Regions from separate parts of the Streptomyces sp. NPDC005963 genome, predicted to be linked through region 2. Evidence: riboswitches for the same ligand, from Rfam matches in the RefSeq annotation. Region 2 holds a riboswitch; the other holds the start of a gene.

Region 1 (9,068 bases), on a different contig from region 2:
GCGCCAGCAACTCATGCTGTACGGGCGGGCCACCACCGGAGTGCCGCCCGGTTCGGATCGGGCCACGGCCCACGCGGGCCTCTTCTGCCACCGGGACGGATGTCACGTACTGTGTCGGGCGGCCATGCACATGAGCAGAGTCGCGCGGGGGAGTGCTGGGTGGCGGGGCGTCGTGAACTACCGGTGGATCCGCAGGCGGGTCCGGTGCAGGAGTTTGCCCATGCGTTACGGAGACTGAGGAGGGAGGCCGGTCAGCCGACCTATCGGGAGTTGTCGCGACAGGCGGGATTCTCGGTGACGACCCTGTCGCTGGCGGCGTCCGGCCGGGAGTTACCCAGCTTGAAGGTGACGCTCGCCTATGTACGGGCGTGTGGTGGTGACGTGGGAGACTGGGAGGCTCGCTGGCTGGCGGCCGGGGTGGCGGTGCGGGATGCCGTTGTGACACGCAGGGAAGAGACCTCCCCCTACCGAGGTCTGGCGCGTTACGAAACCGCCGACAGCGGTCTGTTCTTCGGTCGTGAGCGGATCACCGCGGATGTCCTCGACCTCATGGCGCGGCGACGTTTTGCGATGGTGTTCGGTCCATCCGGCAGCGGAAAGACCTCACTGCTGCGGGCAGCGGTGGTACCGGCCCTCCGCCGACCCGACACACCCGACCCGGACAACACAACGGAGTCGACTCCCGCACTCGCGGGGATTCGCATACTCACCCCCGGTGTCTCTCCCAACCGTACCCACCGCCATCTCTTCACCGACGCCCGCTCCGCGCAGGGTGATGGGCCGAGCGGGGACACCTTGGTGATCGTCGACCAGTTCGAGGAGGTCTTCACGCTCTGTCAAGACCCCGAGGAGCGCGAGGCGTTCCTACGGATGGTCTTGGCAGCCGATGATCCCGCGAACCGTCTTCGGGTGGTGTGTGCGGCCCGTGCGGACTTCTACCGTCACTGTGTCGAACACCCCGCCCTCGCCGAGGCCCTGCGCGACGCTCATCTTCCCGTACCGCCCATGACCCTGCCCGAACTCCGCGATGCCATCGTCAAACCCGCCGCCGCGGCCGGACTCATCGTGGAACGCGAGTTGACCGCTCGCCTCGCCGACACCGTCAACGGCCGCACGGGCGCGCTGCCCCTGCTCTCCCACGCACTGTTGGAAACCTGGCACCGCCGCACCGGGCGCATCCTCACCACCAGTGGCTACGAGGAGGCTGGTGGCCTCGACGGGGCCGTCGCTGCCACCGCCGAACTCCTCTACACCCGCCTCACCGCCTCCCAACAGAGCGCCCTGAGACAACTCCTGCTCCGCCTGGTCGCCCCCGGTCACGACGACACCCCGGACACCCGAAGACCTCTCACCCGCAGCGAACTCGACGCCTTCACCACCGGTGACAGCAACGTCCTTGTCGAGGCCCTGGCCCGTGCCCGTCTCATCACCCTCGACGATCAGAGCCTCGAACTCACCCATGAGGCGCTCCTCGCGGCCTGGCCCCGTCTTCGGGGGTGGATCGACGAAGCCCGGGAACGGCTTCGCATCCACCGGGCCCTCACCGAGGCCGCCCACACCTGGCACTCCCTGGAGCGCGATCCTGGCGCTCTCTACCGGGGCACCCGTCTGACCCAGGCGGAGGAACACCTCGACATCGACCACCTCACCCCCGTCGAAAGGGCCTTCCTCACTGCCGGCAGCGCCGCCCGTGGCCAGGAGCAGCAAACGGCCATCCGGGCTGTCCGTCGGCTGCGGCGTTTGCGGACCGTACTGACCCTGATCGCCGCGTTGGCCCTGCTCATCGGCGGGATCGCCTGGGAACAGGACCGGGCCCGAGACCGGGAGAAGGTGCGGGACGAGGCCCGGCGGATCGCCACACTCGCCGAGAACATGCGTCGAAGCGATCCCGTGACGGCCATGCGACTCGGTCTCACGGCCCACAGGATTTCGGACCTGCCGGAGACCCGCGCGGCGTTGATGTCCGCCGCCACCCAGAAGGAAGCAGACCGTTTCATCGCCCCCGCCCCCCGAGTGGCCGACCCTCACGTTCAGTTCCGCCTCACGGCCGACGGCCGATTCCTGCTCAGGCTCGGCAGCCGGGAGGTCGTCCGCTGGAACATCACCACGCACCGCCGCATCGGTACGTTCCCGGGCCTCGGCGCCGACGCCCAACACATCTCCGCAATGAGCCCCGATGGGCACCTGCTCGCTTTGCGACGGGGCGGTCGAACGGTGTTGTGGGACATCCGGACGGGCCGGCTGTCGGACTGGACCGTGCCCGAGGGGAAGGCGGAGTTCGGACCCAGCGGACGGACCATCGTCGTCAGCCCTTTCACCGACGTACGCCCTTTCAGGGAGACCGTGCAGCTGAGGGAGGTCGCGACCGGACGGGTGCTCTGGCAGCTCGCATCGCCGGCGGCCACGATGTCATCCGGAGGAATGACCGCAGTCAGTGCAGATGACCGTCTGATCGCCGTCTGTGAGCCGGGCCGCCAGGTGCGGTTGTGGGATGTGGCCAGCCGTCGCCTGCTGCACACACCCTGGGCGCCCCGGGCCAATGGACCCGTGGTTCCCGGAGACCCGGTGCCGACGTGTTACCTCTCGCTCCGCTTCACCAAAGGGAGCGAGCGCCTCGCTCAGGAGGGCATCGACGGTGTGCGGGTGTGGGACGTCGCTTCGGGACGGCAACTGACCGACACCATCGACACCACAGGCCGCAGCATCGCTCACAGCTCGGACGGCCGCTATCTGGCGACACAGGGCAAGGGTTCGATTCAGCTGCTGCGCATATCCAAGGACGGGGGACCCCCTGCCTTCCGGTACGCCGTACTGGACGACGATCCGGAGCATCTGGTCATCGATGTCGAGCAGCGGCAGATTCGCTATCTGATGGGGAGGACGGTCTACTCCCTCACCATCGACGGGGCGGTGACATCCGACTGGTCTGACGTGCGAGTCGTGGCCGCCCCCGGCCCGGGTAACCGCGCCCTGGCCGGGGTCCGGGTTCCCCAGGGTGCGGGCCGACTGCGGTTCACCCTCAGCAATGACGGCCGAGCGACCGAGTTCTCGCGCTACTGCACCCCACCCGTGGCATCACCGAACCAAGAGTGCCCGGTGGTCGTGGCGTTGAGTGCGGACGGGAAGTCCGCAGCCTTCGGTTGGCAGACCCAGACGGGGCGGAGCACTCTCCAGGAGACCCTGGTCGTCGTCGATGTCCGCACCCGTCGAACCACGGCCGTCATCCGCAAGACCGTTCCGGCCACCGGCTTTCAGAATCACCTGGTCGACATCGCCTTCGGTCCGGACGGCACGTCCCTGCTCGCTTCCCGCTGGGCGTTCCTTCCGGCAGACCATTGGGATCTCCGTACCAGAACCCTGATCCGCACGGTTCCGGGGCTGTGGGGTGCGTTGGCCCCCCGGCCTGGTGACGGTGCGGTCCTGGCGGCGAGCGGAAACCTGCTTGAAGTGGAGTCCGGCCGGGTGACCTCGACGTCCTTGGCGCATGAAAGGGTGGATGCCCTCGCCTACAGCCCGGATGGCAAGCATCTCGTGACGGCCAACCGATTCGGCAGGGTCGCCCTGTGGGACTCTGCCCTCCAAGAGCGGTTGGCTGAGTTCCCGGCCGATTCCGCCGAGCCGTCCGACGCTGCCGAGGTGCTGGCCTTCTCACCGGACAACCGCATACTGGCCGCCGGTGCCGAAGGCGCGGTGCAACTGTGGGACGTCACCTCGCTGCAGAGGCTCGGCACGTCCCTGCCCACCGCCGGCAGTACCGTCTCCGCCCTCTCCTTCAGTCCCGACTCACGCACCCTTCACGCCACGTACGGGCAGGTGCCGCCACGGACCTACCGGCTGGACCCGGCCAGCCTGATCGACCGCGTGTGCGCGAGGGTCTCCACCGGCCTGTCCGAAACCGACTGGAAATCCCGCGTCAAGACCGTTTCCTACCGTCCCACCTGCGCAAAGCCTTCCTCCTAGGAGGCGCATCCGGCGTGCCGCCCTGACGCGTGGGAGTCAGGGCGACCGCTTGCCCGTGTGGCAGGCCGGCGCTGAATCGCCGGCCGACCGGCACCGTGGACCACAGGGACCACTACGGGCTCGACGTCTCCGGCAACTGCTGCTCGGCCTTCGACCCCGGCTTGGTCTTGACGAACTTCAGGCCGATGACACAGAGGATGATCCCGCCGAGGAACACGCCCTTCAGCACGGAGGCGGGTTCCTCGCCCGTGAGCATGGCGTAGAGGACCGTCAGGGCCGCCCCGACGCCGATCCAGACCGAGTAGGCCACACTGATCGGGATCCGGATCATCGCGTAGCCCAGACCTGCCATGCTGAGCGCCAGCCCGACGAAGAAGACGATGGTGGGACCGGTCTTGCTCAGCCCGTCGGAGAGACCGAGGGCCGTGGCCCAGACGGCCTCGAACACGGCACTGATGAGAAGAATCGCCCAAGGCATCAGCTGACCGCCTTCAGTCCGACAACACAACCGACGAGACCCAGCAGCAGGAGCACGCGCGCGGTGGTGGCGCGCTCCTTGCCGGTCACCATGGCCCAGACGGCGGTGAGCACCGCCCCGATGCCGACCCAGACTGCGTACGCTGTACCCGTGGGCAGGCTCTTCATGGCGAAGGCCAGCCCCGTCATGCTCGCTGCGAGGGCAACCCCGAAGACGACCGTGGGGATGGGGCGCTTGAAGTTCTTGGATGCTGACAGTGCAGTGGCCCAGACGGCCTCCAGCACTCCTGATACGACGAGAATGAACCACGCCATGGCGGAACTGACCTCCCAATGGCCAGTCTTGTCGCTGAGCGGGTACTGATCCGTCGTCCGCAGGCCTGAGCGAGGCCTCAGTACTTGTATAGCACAGCGGAGTCGTGTTCTCGCCGTCCGTGCGACTGGTGGACACATGCCCTTGGTCACCATGCTCCCCGCGACCGCCACGCCGACGGCCAGGGCCGACGCAGGTGCGCATTCGGCACGGCGGGGACGTGGTCAGGCTTCGGACGACGGGCGCTTCCCACTGTGAGAAGAGGCGGAGAAGTGTCTTGCACCCCATGGGCTCCTCCAGTGGGCTCTTCCCATGAACAAGAGAAGCTTTGCCGCACTGACCGCGGCCCTGGCCTTGGCGCCCCTGCTGGCGACAGGCGTACCGGGGCAGCGTGCGATGGCCGCCGAACCGAGTGCCCGTGCTTCCGCATCCCCCGCCGGATCGGCACTCCTGCGCGGAGTGGACCTGGACACGGTGACCATCCCCGAATTACAGGCGCGCATGAAGCGCGGGTCCCTGACCTCGTCGGATCTGACCCGGGCGTACCTTCAGCGGATCGATGCCATCGACCCGAAGATCAACGCGGTGCTGCACATCAGCCCGACTGCCCTGAGCCAGGCCGCGGCCAGCGATGCGAGGCATCGTCTCGGATCGGTCCGCGGCCCGCTCGACGGCATCCCCGTCCTCCTGAAGGACAATGTGAACACCTTCGACATGCCGACGACGGCCGGGTCGCTGGCGCTGGCCGGAAGCCCTCCGGACACGGACGCGAAACTGGTTGAGACTCTGCGGGCGGCGGGCGCGGTGATCCTCGGCAAGGCCAACATGTCCGAATGGGCGAACTTCCGCGCGGCGAAGCCGACGTCCGGCTGGTCAGCGGTGGGCGGGCAGACACACAACCCGTACGTCCTGGACCGCAATCCGTGTGGATCGTCCTCCGGTTCGGCCGCGGCGCTCGCCGCATCGTTGGCGCAGGTGGCGATCGGCACCGAGACGGACGGCTCCATCGTGTGTCCGGCCGGGATGAACGGGGTCGTCGGCCACAAGCCCAGCCTCGGCCTGGTCAGCCAGTCCGGAGTCGTCCCGATCTCCGCCGAGCAGGACACGGCTGGCCCGATGGCACGCAACGTCACCGACGCGGCGATCACCCTCGCGGTGCTCAGCGGTCATCACGCCGCGGGAGCCGAGAGTGCCTTCGGCCGTACGGAGGCGATCACGCGCCCCGGTGGGCTGAGCGGCAAGCGGATCGGCCTGTGGCGGCTCCCCTCGCTCGGCGCCGACGTGGACACCCTGATGACCCGGACCGCGGCACGACTGCGTGCTGCCGGGGCCCGGATCGTCGAGGTGACACCGCCCTACCAGAGCAGGCTCGCCGAACTGGAGTTCCCGGCACTCCTGAGCGAGTTCCGCAGGGACATCGACAGCTATCTGTCCTCGCGCACGGGCCCTCGCGACCTCGCCGGGCTGATCGAGTTCAACCGCACGCACCCGGCCGAACACACCTGCTTCGCCGGCCAGGAACTGTTCGAACTGGCCCTGGCCGCACCACCGACCACGGATCCGGGCTACCGCGCCATGCGCGCCGAGCTGAAAGACCTGTCCCGGCGGTCCATCGACGAGACCATGGCCGCCCACGACCTGGACGCCATCGCGGCCCCGGCGAACCCGCCTGCCTGGACCACCGACTGCGCGCGGGGCGACAACGATGTGATCCCCTCCTCCACCCCGGCCGCAGTTGCCGGCTACCCCTCGTTGTCCGTGCCCGCCGGGTTCGTCGGCGAACTGCCGGTCGGCCTGCTCCTGATGGCCGGTGACCGCCAGGATGCCGAACTGCTGTCACTGGGAGCGGCGGTGGAACGGCGGCTGGACGCCTGGCGTGCACCGCGGTACTTGCGCTCGGTCACGCCTGCCGGCGCTACCGACTAGGGCTCGTTCCGGACCAACCAGCGACCTCCTGCCCCATACGTTTCTGGCCGCCTGGAAGATCATCAGCCCACGGTCGTGCAAGCGCTCGATGCCGAGCCCGTGTCCGGCTCTCGACCAGCGGTGGCGACGCTTGCGGCACATACCCTCGTTTAGGTGGATTGGCCCGGGCGGTCGGCGGTGGGGCAGGAGCCGCTGCGATGCTGCCGTCATCGAGGCAGCCACCTGTTTGGAGTGTTCCGATCATGACTGTTCAGGAACCGGGCACCACCCAGGCCGAAAGCGAACCGTTGGACCTGGCGGACCAAGAGTTGATCCGTGATCCGTTCTCCGCCTACGCGCACGCCGGTGAGCACGAGCAGATGGTGCGGGGCCGTGTCCCGGGTGTGGACCCCATGTGGGTGGCCACCCGACACGACGAGATCCGCACGATCATGAGCGACCCCCACTTCACCATCGACGCCACCACCGTCCCCGGCGATCCGGTCGCCCACCGCACCGAACAGACCTGGCAGGCCCGCGGCATGTACGCGGAGCACGAGAAGTACCTGCGCGCCGGAATCTTCGACTCGGACGGCCCCGACCACCGCCGTCTGCGCGGCCTCGTCACTGCCGCGTTCTCCCCGCGCCGCGTGGCCGCCCTGCGTCCCAGGATCAGAGCCGTCGCCACCCAACTGCTCGACCGTCTGCCGGACCACGCCGAGGACGGCGTCGTCGACCTGATCGAGCACTTCGCCCGGCCGCTGCCCATCACCGTCATCTGCGAGCTCATCGCCGTTCCCGAAGCCGACCGCGAGCGTTGGCGGGCGCGGAGCGCCACGCTGACCGCCGGCGTCTGCGGTGACGAACTCGGCGACGCCCTCGCCGGAATGGTCAAAGACGCCCACGCCCTCGTCGAACTGCATGCCACCCGCCCCGGCGACGACCTCATCTCCGAACTCCTCGCACCCCACCACCGTGACCGACTCAGCACCGACGAACTCGTCGCCCTCATCGTCAACCTGGTCGTGGCCGGGCACATCACCACGGTCAACCTCATCGCCAACAGCACCGAAGCGCTCCTCGCCCACCCCGACCAACTCGCCCTGCTGCGCGAAGACCCCACCCTCATGCCGCACGCCGTCGACGAACTCATGCGCTACTGCGGACCCGTCGTACGCGCGCTGCCCCGCTACGCCACCTGCGACACCACCGTCGGCAGTACCCCGGTACGCACTGGGGAAGCCGTCCTTCCGATCGTGTCCGCTGCCAACCGCGACCCCGCAGCCTTCACCGATCCCGACCGTCTCGACGTCACTCGCCCCCGCCACAGCCGCGAACCCCACCTCGGCTTCGGGCACGGCGTCCACCGGTGCCTTGGTGCGCATCTCGCGCAGGAGGAGACCGCCGTCGCGCTGACCGAGTTGCTCGCCCGCGTCCCGGACCTGCGGCTCGCCGTCGACCAGGAACAGCTGCAACGCGGCAGTAACCCCGTCAACTGGCACCTGACATCCCTCCCCGTACGCCTGGACCCCCGGGGCTCCGCCGAGTAGAAGCGGCCCGCACCGGCCGGTCGTGGCGCGAGTGTGCGGGTCGGGACGGGACCTGCGAGCGAGGCCCGAACGTAGGAGGGGTCGTGGCCCCGACGAGATCACGACCCCTCCGCTCCGTTCCGCTGTCCCTTGGGGTCAGGAGAGGGCGAGCTCCGTCACTCCGCCCAGCTCGTGGATCCAGCCGGCGCTGAGTCCGCCTTCCTTCACATAGGCGTCACCGCCACCGGTGAGCACTCCGATGCGGTTGCCGGACAGCGCGATCTGCGTGACGCCCGCGAGCTCGTGGACCCAGCCGGCGCTGAGGCCACCCTCCTTCACATAGGCATCACCACCGCCGGTGACGACCCCGATGCGGTTCCCCGACAGCTCCAACTGCTTCACATTCGCGAGTTCATGGATCCAGCCGGCGCTGAGTCCGCCTTCCTTCACATAGGCATCACCACCGGCCGTGAGCACTCCGATGCGAAGGCCCGAGAGATCGAGTCCGATGACGTTGTTGAGTTCACTGACCCAGCCGGCGCTTAAACCGCCCTCCTTGACCAGGGCTTCTCCGGACTGCTTGACGATGCCGATCCGATTGCCCGACAGCTCCAGCTCCTTGACTCCGGCCTCCTGCTGTACCCAGCCGGCGCTGAGTCCGCCTTCCTTCACATAGGCGTTGCCGCTGTTGGTGAGGACCCCGATGCGGTTGCCGGACAGCGCGATCTGCTTGACGCCGGCGAGCTCGTGGACCCAGCCGGCGCTGAGGCCACCCTCCTTCACATAGGCGTCGCCGCTGTTGGTGAGGACCCCGATCCGATCACCTGACAGAGCCACCTGTCTGACGCCGGCGAGCTCGTGGATCCAGCCGGCGCTGAGTCCGC
Region 2 (9,068 bases):
GGTTCGCCGCACTCATACAGCGGCAGGGTCCCGAGATCGAGGTCGGTGTGGTTCCCCTTCGTGTCCTTCGCCATGGCGAAGAGCTGCAACTGCACCGTGCCTTGAACCTTCGGGGTCGTCCGGTAGGCCGGGATGTCGAACCGGACGACGTCGCCGTCGGCGACGCCCGTACTGGATTCGTACGTCCAGGTGTCGGTGGGGTGCTGGATGTACAGGATCACGAATTGGAGACCCGAGGGGTCAGATGCGGCTACCCACACGCTGTAGGTGGTGGGTGTTCCGTCCGGGCCGCATGTCTGCATGACCGAACCCCCGGTGCCCACCACCTCCTGCCCGACCGCGCTGGTGCTGATGCCAGCGAGGGAGACGCTGGGGTCGGTGGTGTCCTCCGGTGAGGCGACGACTCCACCGCCTTCGAGGCTGACGCCGCCGGTGCTGCCGTTGTTGGTGTTCCCTTTGTTTGTGCTGCCACCGGTGCTGCTTTTGCCGGTGCTGTTGTTGTCAGTGTTTCCGTTGTTTGTGCCGCCGTTGGCTGTGTTGTTGTTCTCGCTGTTCTTGCTGTTCTCGTCGTTCTTCTCGTGCTCGTTGTGCCCGTCGACCGTGTTCCCTTCGCCGGTGGGCACGTTGCCGGTGTTCGTCCGGACCTCGTCCGTGCCGCCGGGACTGGCGGAGGCCTTCACCCCGGGAAGGATCTCCATCTCCGGCAGGCTGATGTCCACTCTGCCCTTGTCCACGATGGCAATCGCGAGGAGCGCGGCAAGGACGCCCGCACCAACGCCCTTGACCAGCCGCCGTACAGATCGGGTGCCGAGCGGGGACGCATCCCAACGGTCGACCTGGGTGCCGGGGCGGGTCTTCATCGGGCGGCTACCGGTACGGGTCCCCTGGGCTCTGGTGCCTGGATTCCGCTGTGCCCTGTTCTTTCCCGACCTGCTCTCCAGGTGCCGTGCGTCGCAGATGTTGCGCACCCGGTCGTACAGTTCCGGCGACGGGGCGAACACCACGCCGGGTACCCAGTGACGGTCCTTCACCTTCTTCCGCTTCGCCGGGCAGTCAGTACATGCCCCAATGTGCTCCATCCCGGCTCTCCGGCCCTCAGGGGTCAGCTGTGGACCACTGCTTGCCTGGCCGGGAGTGACACCGCACCTCTCCAGTAACCCCTGACACGGCTTGTTCTCCGGGTGCAGCATGTGCAGTAGGAGCAGGGCTTCTTTCGTCTGTCGTCGAGCTTGGCGCAGTGCTGGTTTGTAGTCCTTGTACAGCTCCATGTCCAGTGCTTGCGCCTGATGGAGGCGCGGCCATCCCGCGGTCTCGCCGTCGAGGGCCACCGCCATGACGCGTCGTTCCTGCGCGTCGAGGGCTTGCAGGATGTCCCTGGTGGTCAGTCGTCCGTCCACCTGCTCGGCTCCCGCAGGAAGGTCGGCTGGCGGCTCATCCGGCTCGCCCATCGGCTGCGGCGTCTTGCTCCGCGCCTTGTCTGCCGCTTTGTTGAGGGCGACGCGCCTCAACCAGGGGCCTACGCTGCGGATCGGCTTGACACCGCGGTCGTCCGCCAGAGCGGTGAAGGCCTCGGCGGCTGCGTCCTCGGCGTCGTGCCAATTGCCGCCCAGCTTCAACAAGGTCAGCAGGATCAGCTGTTGCCAGTGTCGGCCCATGAGCTGCCTGGCTGCCTCGTGGTCCCCAGCGCGATATCTCTGGACAAGATCCCAGTCGTCGGTCGCCATCGCTTCCCGCCTCTCCCTACGTCCGGGCGGGGCCGTCCCCCGCCCTTTCGACGCGTTCGACGACAAGTCGTGTGGGCGCAGCATGATCGTCCTGTGCTGGAGTGTTCCGCAGAGCGTCTCCAGCGGCCCGGTCTACTGCTCCCTTCCACCATCGTGACGGATTTCTGGCAGGTCAGGGCCTGTCCACGAAACGGACACCGGGAATTTCAGGAGCTCTCAGGTCGCCTCCATGGACACGGGGCGCATTAAACATGCGCATCACGTCCACGCCGTGTCGGCAGAGCGGGATTGCCGCGTACGTCCACGCTTGCGATTTCCGGCCACCCCGGCCACTGATGGGCCCCGCCGTCACCCGATGCGTGCGTTCAGTCCACGCCTCCGTCGTCCTCGCTGAAACCCTGGGGCGACCAGTGTCGCTGTTTCCGTCGCGATCTACATGTCGTATGCACCGGGTTCTTGGTGAACTGCTCGGGCTCCGGTGCTAAGGTGCCAGAGAGGCGCTACAAGAGCGCCCGCCGACGAGGGTGGCCGTACCGGTTCCGCGTAAAGACGGCCTCGTTGGAGGCTGAAATGCCGAAAACGCCCGAGCCCAGTGAGCAAGAAAGCAACACGGCATCATCGGGGAACGACCCCGGCGGTGCAAGCCAGCAAGAGCCGCGTAACACCGGCCCTGGTCATTCGCAATCGCACCAGCACAGCCACTCGCACAGTGATGCCTTCGCCATGAAGGAAGGCAAGTGGGCGCAGGAGGCCGAGCACCGGATTTCGCTCTTCCGTCACGACGAGGAAATCGAGCGAGGGTTGGCGTTCGGACTGGCCGGATCGCCGACGCTCGTCGACAAGACGATTCCCACGTTCTCCCGCGGTGAACTACCGCACTTCGCCGGTGAGCGGGGGACTTTCCTCAAGACTCCCTTCCTGGAGGACGTGAACCAGGTCGAGGACGCCGAGGTCGCCGTGTTCGGTGCGCCGCTCGACTCAGGTGCCACGTACCGGCCCGGAGCTCGATTCGGACCGCAGGGAATTCGACGGTCGACGAACCTGTTCGGCACCTACTGCTTTGAACTGGGTGTCGATCTGCGCGAGCAGTTGAACATCGTCGACATCGGGGATGTGTTCACCATCCCGGGGAATCTGGAGAAGTCATTCGACCAGATCAGTCAGGCGATGGCGCATGTTTACCAGCGCGGTGTCTTCCCGGTCATCCTGGGTGGTGACCACTCCATCGGATACCCGACGATCCGAGGAATGGCGCCGTACGTCGACGGAAACATCGGCATCATTCACTTCGATCGGCATGTGGACACCCAGGAGACCGACCTGGACGAGCGCATGCACACCACGCCCTGGTTCCATGCGACGAACATCAAGAATGCTCCCGCGACCAACCTCGTTCAGATTGGAATCGGCGGCTGGCAATCACCACGAGCCGGAGTCAAGGTCGGGCGTGAGCGGGGCACCACCATCATCACGGTGGGCGATGTCGAGCGCGTCGGTATCGAAAAGGTCGCGGAAATCGCGCTGGAGATGGCGTGGAAGGGCGCCAAAGCGGTCTACCTTTCCTTCGATATCGACGTCATCGACGCGGGATTCGTGCCCGGCACCGGCTGGCCGGAACCAGGTGGTCTGCTGCCGAGGGAAGCACTGAACCTCATCAGAATGATCTCGGCGCCCGGCCTCGCCGGCCTCGAAGTCGTCGAATGCGCTCCTCCGTACGACTGGGCGGAACAGACGGCGCTGCTTAGTTCACGCGTGATCCTGGACTCTCTCGCCGTCCTGACCAGGGAAGGTCACCTCGGCAAGAAGGCCGCTCAGATGGACCGACATGCCTGGGGCCCGAGAGCCGCGTCGCCAGAAGGCACCTCTCCAGCGCCGCCGGAGGCCTGACCGATGGACCGACCAAGCCTGGCGCCGTTGGCGCTGCAGCCGCCAGAGTGCGGTGAGGATCGAACGGCGTAGCCCGTTCGCAACGCTCTCATCGTGAGGTGAGGGACGGTTTTTCCTGCCGTGAATCTGTGGCCCGGCTCGGCTTCTGTTCGCGGGCTGACGGGCGTGGTCCGGTCCGGTGACACGCGTGTCCACAGCAAAGGCTGAGGGCACGCGTGTTCATGTCGATGACCATGATCCCGGTCCGCCCCTGCGGACTTACCCCGACACGGCACGCCGGCCCCATCTCCCGGCCCGCGCAGCGCCGTCGCATCAGGGCTGGTCGAGGATGGCGTCGAGCTCCACTTCAACGAGCCATTCGGGATCGATGAAGCGTGAGACCTCAACGAAGGTGCAGGCCGGACGGACGGTCGCGAACCGCTCCCCGTGCGCTTGCGCGGCTTCCTTCCAACGAGTCACATCGGTGAGCATGACGCGGGTTCGCACGACGTCCTCCAGTGACGCCCCCGTTGCCTTCAGCGCAGCGTCTGCGATGTCTAGACATCTGACGGTCTGGGCATAGACGTCCCCGAGCCCCACGGTCCTCCCGTCGTCCCCGATGGGAGCAGTCCCAGCAACTGCGACGTGGGCTCCCTTGCGGATCGCCCGGGAGAAACCGATGTGCGGTTCGAGTGGCGAGCCAGAACTGACCATCTGCCGAACATGATCCATCGGCCCATGATCCCAGATCACGCATGTGCGAACCACGACCCGGAGACCATGGTGTGCAGGGGCCGGGACCGACACCGGTGAACGGCTGCGAACAGGGGATGAAGGCAACCCGGATCTGTTTCTGGTGGTGCTGGCGAAGCGCCGTCAGTTGCGCTGCCGATGAGTGAATGCCCTGTTCCTCACAGGTGTGGGTGATGTGCTCCAGGACGCGGGTTGCCTGTTCCGGTGCGGTCAGATGTGTGTGCCGAGCGGTAACACAACAGCGTCGCTGGGCCTCTTGGCGGCACCGGCCGCGTAGCAGGCTTCCGGATCATCACCTCCGGCCGGCGCCGTGGCGGCGATCACGGCGTCCAGCGCGTCCCGTGCGGCCAGCAGGCCCGCCACCGCCTCGTTGATGCGTTCACGTTCGCGGTTCAGGTCGGGCAGCATGCCGGAACAGGCCGGCGCGAGGGTCTGCCCGTCGTCGACCATGCAGGGCATCAGTTCGGCGATCGTGGCGGTGCTGAGACCCGCGCCGAGCAGCATACGGATGCCCCGGACGGTGGCTACGTCTCCTTCCGTGAACTCGCGATATCCGCTCGGCTGCCGCAATGGCTTGAGCAGCCCCTGTTCCTCGTAGTAGCGCAGCAGGCGCTGGCTGACCCCGGTCCGTCGGGAGAAATCCCCCATGCGCATGTGACGATCACCACGTTCAGTTGACTCTCACATCGATGTGAGAGAGCAGTCTATTCCGCATGACGAACCAGCAATCAGCAAGCCCGCAGCCCCAGCCCGTTACCGTCATCGGCCTCGGCCCGATGGGCGTTGCCCTCGCCGGGACACTTCTGGAACGCGGCCACCCCACGACCGTATGGAACCGCACTCCTGAGCGAGCCAACGGCCTTGTTGCCCAGGGGGCCCACCGCGCGGGGACCGTCGCCGAGGCGGTGTCCGCGAGTCCTGTCACGATCATGTGCCTCAAGGACTACGAGACCATGCACACGGTCTCCGATTCCGCTGGTGACGCCTGGAAGGGCCGCGTACTGGTGAACCTCAACTCCGGGACTCCGAAGGAGGCTCACACTGCGGTCAGTTGGGCCGCCGACCGGGGCGTCGACTATCTTGACGGCGCGATCATGGTACCGCCGGCTCTCGTCGGGCACCCAGATTCCATCTTCCTCTACAGCGGGGCGCAGGCCGTCTTCGACGAGCACCGGACGACCTTGGCGAGCATGGGCGGCCCTCGGTACCTTGGCCCTGACCCCGGCCTAGCGGTGCTGTACAACGCCGCACTGCTGGACATGATGTACGCGACCATGAACGGCTTCCTGCACGCCGTGGCGTTGGTCGGATCGGCGAACGTATCGGCCGTCACGTTCGCCGATCTCGCACTCAACTGGTTCATGCCCTCGGTGGTGGACTCATCCCTCACCGCGCAGGTTCCCAACCTTGACAGCAGCAACTACCCCGGTGACATGGGCACCCTGGAGATGAACCTCAACGCGCTGGAGCACATCACCCGCACTTGTGAGGAGCAGGGCATTCACTCCGACCAGCCGCGGCTGATGAAGGAGATCGCCGCGCAGGCGATCGCCGAGGGCTACAGCGGCAAGAACTACCTGGCCGTGTTCGAGGTCTTCAAGAAGGCGACACAGGCTCCGTGACCTCAGCCCAGGCGGTACGCGTGGATGGGGCGTTCCAGTCGGCTCCGGTGCAGGGGTCAACAACGCCGTTGCGCCTCGGGGTGTTTGCACGTGGAGTCGTCAGAGTGCAGCCCTTCCGGTAGGAGATGTGGAAGTGCTGGGGCATGCGGTGGTTCGGTCACAGTGGGCGCAGTGTGACCGAACCACCGCATCTACGCCCGCCGATCTCCGGCCCCTCACCACAGGAAGGCAACCGAACCGACCAACCCAAGCACACATCTACGGGGCGATCATCTCGCCTCCCGTCTTGCCTACGGACTGCTAGCCCGCCGGGTAGAAGAGGAACAGTGTGCAGCCTGTTGTGGTCGAGGGCACGTGCCACGACCCCGCCGGGGCGTGCAGGAACGTGCCCGCGGGGTAGTCGCGTGCTCCGTCGTTGAAGGTGCCAGCAACCACGTACACCTCCTCTGGGCCAGGCTCGTGGACATCGCGGTGCGGCCAGGATGTGCCCGCCTCCATCTCCAGCAGGTTGGCGTGCGCGCCGGTCGGTCCCTGCCATAGGGGACGCAACCGTATGCCGGGGAACAGCTCACGGACCGGGGATTCATCGACGGAGGCGGAGGTGTAGCCCTCCTGGGCAAGGATCTCGGGGTACATGCCTGCAACTGTGCCGTGCGTGGGTCGCAACGGGACAGAGACTGCAATGACACCAGAGGGTACTTTCGTGCCATGCACCGCGCGCCATTGAAGGAGGCGGCGTCATGGGTCAGGCTCCGGCGACGCCCAACGAACGACTTTTTGCCAGCGCGCGGTTCAGATGACGTCGAGCGGCCTCCTCGTCGCCGCGAAGTCGGGCGACCAGCCCCAGACCGGTCTCCGCGCGGATCTCACCCCGGCTGTAGGCACGTTCGGTCGAGACTGACAGCGCGCGCTCGTAGAGTTCCGTCGCCCGCCCTGTCTGGCCGGCGGCCAGGGCGGTCCGGCCGAGCCAGGTCAGCGCCTCGACGACCTCCGTCCACAGACCGAGTTCTTCGGCGGCCAGCAGGCCCTCCTGGTGCAGCCGTTCGGTCCGCCCGTGGTCGCCGTCGCGTTCGGCGACGAGCGCCAAGGCCCGGGTGGCGCGTAGTTGCCCCCAGCGGTCGCCCGCCTCGTAGAACAGCGCTGCGCCCAGCTCCGCTTGGGTCCCGCCCCGAGACGGGGCGTGTCCGGCGAGTTCGACCAGGGCTGCGGCCTCGCCCCAGTGGTGGCGGGCGGCCCTCGCGCCGACCAGGGCCGCCTCCACCAGACGCAGACCCTCCTGGCGGTGACCGTGGGCGGTCAGGCCGGTGCCGACGAACCACTGCAATCGGGCCCGCAGGGCCGGGTCGCCGAGCCCGGTCGTCGGGTCCTCACCGGCCCAAACCGGGGTCGCTCCGGCCGGGGACGTGCGCAGTTCCGTCCCGGTCAGCCAGGCACGCGCCGTGATACGCGCGCCCGCGCTGCCGCCCCGGGTGGTCAACGCGGCCCGCAGCGATCTGCGGGCCTCGGTGAGCCGCCCACGCAGGAACCAGTACCAGGCCAGCGCGTTCACCAGCCGCAACGCATGTGCGGCGTCGTTCCCGTCGACCGCGAGGTCGAGGGCGTGGCGCAGATTCACGGTCTCCGCATCCAGGCGGCCCAGACCGCTTCGCTGGCCTGGGCCGCGCAGCCGTTCGTCCTCCCGTTCGGCCAGCTCAGTGTGGCAACGCACGAACCTCGTCCGGACCACTGCCGTCTCGTCCGCCTCCGCGAGCCGTTCGGCGCAGTAGGCGGCCACCGATTCGAGCAGCCGGAACCGGCCCGCCTCCCGGACCACCAGGGAACGGTCCACCAGCCGAGCCAACAGATCGTGCACCCGGTCGGCTGACAGGTCCCCGTCGGCGCACACGACTTCGGCGGACGACAGGGTGCAGCCGTCTGCGTGCACGGCCAGCCGCCGCAGCACGGTCCGCTCGTCCGCACTGAGCAGTTGCCAGCTCCAGTCGAGCATGGCCCGTAGGGTCCGCTGGCGAGCTGGCAGCCCGCGCACCCGGAACTCGGGGGTGTGGAACCGGCTGTCCAGGCGGACGGCGAGCTCGGCCGGGCTCAGTGTGCGCAGCCGGGAGGCCACGAGTTCCAGTGCGAGCGGAATGCCGTCCAACCTGCGGCAGATGGTGGCGACGGCCGACACGTTGTCCGCGTCGAGGACGAAGCCGGGCGACGCGGCTGCCGCCCGCTCCACGAACAACGCGACGGCGCTGGACCGGGCAACCGTTGCCGGATCGCCCTGCTCCGGCAACGCCAACGGGGTTACCGGGCAGACCACTTCGCCGGGGACGTCGAGGGGTTCCTGGCTGGTGATCAGCAGATGTCCGCCGGGCACCGCCGTCAGGACGGGTCCGGCCAGCTTGGCGACCTGTTCGATCAGGTGCTCGCAGTTGTCCAGCACCATCAGCAGGCGTTTGTCGGAAACAGCCTGGCAGAGCCAGCCGACCAGATCGTCCAGGTCCGGCTCGGAGGCCGCGGTGTCGCACAGGCCCAGCGTGGTGATGACGCGTTCGGCGATGTCATCCGGGGTCGACGCGGTGCCCAGGCCGGCCAGTTCTACCAGCCACACCCCGTCGGGGAACCCTTCGGCCATCTCCCGCGCCGCCGCCGTCGCCAGTCGGGTCTTCCCGACCCCACCCAGTCCGGTGAGTGTGACCAGCCGGGTGTGCGAGGTGAACGACGCCCGCACCTGGTCGACCGCCTCCCGGCGGCCGATCAAAGAGGTCAGCGGTGTGGGCAGATTGGTACGGCACGACGTCGACCCGACGGTCGGCGGCGTCAGATGCGGTTCCTGGCGCAGGATCGCTTCGTACAGCGCGGTGGCTGCCGGGCCGGGTGACACCCCCAGTTCCTCCGCCAGTTGCCGTCGCAGTTCCTGGAAGCCGTGCAAGGCGTCGCCCTGCCGTCCGGCGCGGTACAGCGCGCGCATGTGGGCCATACGCAGCCGTTCGCGCAGCGGATGCCGCGCCACCTGCGCGGCCAGCTCGGTGGTCAGCGCCAGATGCTCGCCCAGCGTCAGTCGTACCTCTGCCTGGTCCTCAAGGACCGTCAGGCGCAGTTCCTCCAGCCGGTCGATCTC

Evidence for each region. Region 2 has a riboswitch for guanidine ahead of ABZ348_RS02365 (agmatinase family protein). Riboswitches for the same ligand answer to the same signal wherever they lie in the genome.
Region 1: another riboswitch for guanidine. It lies ahead of ABZ348_RS26665 (multidrug efflux SMR transporter); the one in region 2 lies ahead of ABZ348_RS02365 (agmatinase family protein).

What each region holds. Positions count from the first base shown of each region.
Region 1 is NZ_JBEXVD010000024.1:46,669-55,736, reverse strand. It holds gene ABZ348_RS26675 (hypothetical protein) at 160-3,960, shown strand; gene ABZ348_RS26670 (multidrug efflux SMR transporter) at 4,073-4,438, opposite strand; gene ABZ348_RS26665 (multidrug efflux SMR transporter) at 4,438-4,752, opposite strand; guanidine-III (ykkC-III) riboswitch at 4,770-4,834, opposite strand; gene ABZ348_RS26660 (amidase family protein) at 5,063-6,676, shown strand; gene ABZ348_RS26655 (cytochrome P450) at 6,919-8,205, shown strand; gene ABZ348_RS26650 (peptidase S1) at 8,341-9,068, opposite strand, start outside.
Region 2 is NZ_JBEXVD010000001.1:560,880-569,947, reverse strand. It holds gene ABZ348_RS02370 (hypothetical protein) at 1-1,724, opposite strand, end outside; guanidine-III (ykkC-III) riboswitch at 2,217-2,283, shown strand; gene ABZ348_RS02365 (agmatinase family protein) at 2,295-3,611, shown strand; gene ABZ348_RS02360 (RidA family protein) at 3,924-4,304, opposite strand; gene ABZ348_RS02355 (MerR family transcriptional regulator) at 4,554-4,997, opposite strand; gene ABZ348_RS02350 (NAD(P)-binding domain-containing protein) at 5,057-5,965, shown strand; gene ABZ348_RS02345 (cupin domain-containing protein) at 6,266-6,601, opposite strand; gene ABZ348_RS02340 (BTAD domain-containing putative transcriptional regulator) at 6,711-9,068, opposite strand, start outside.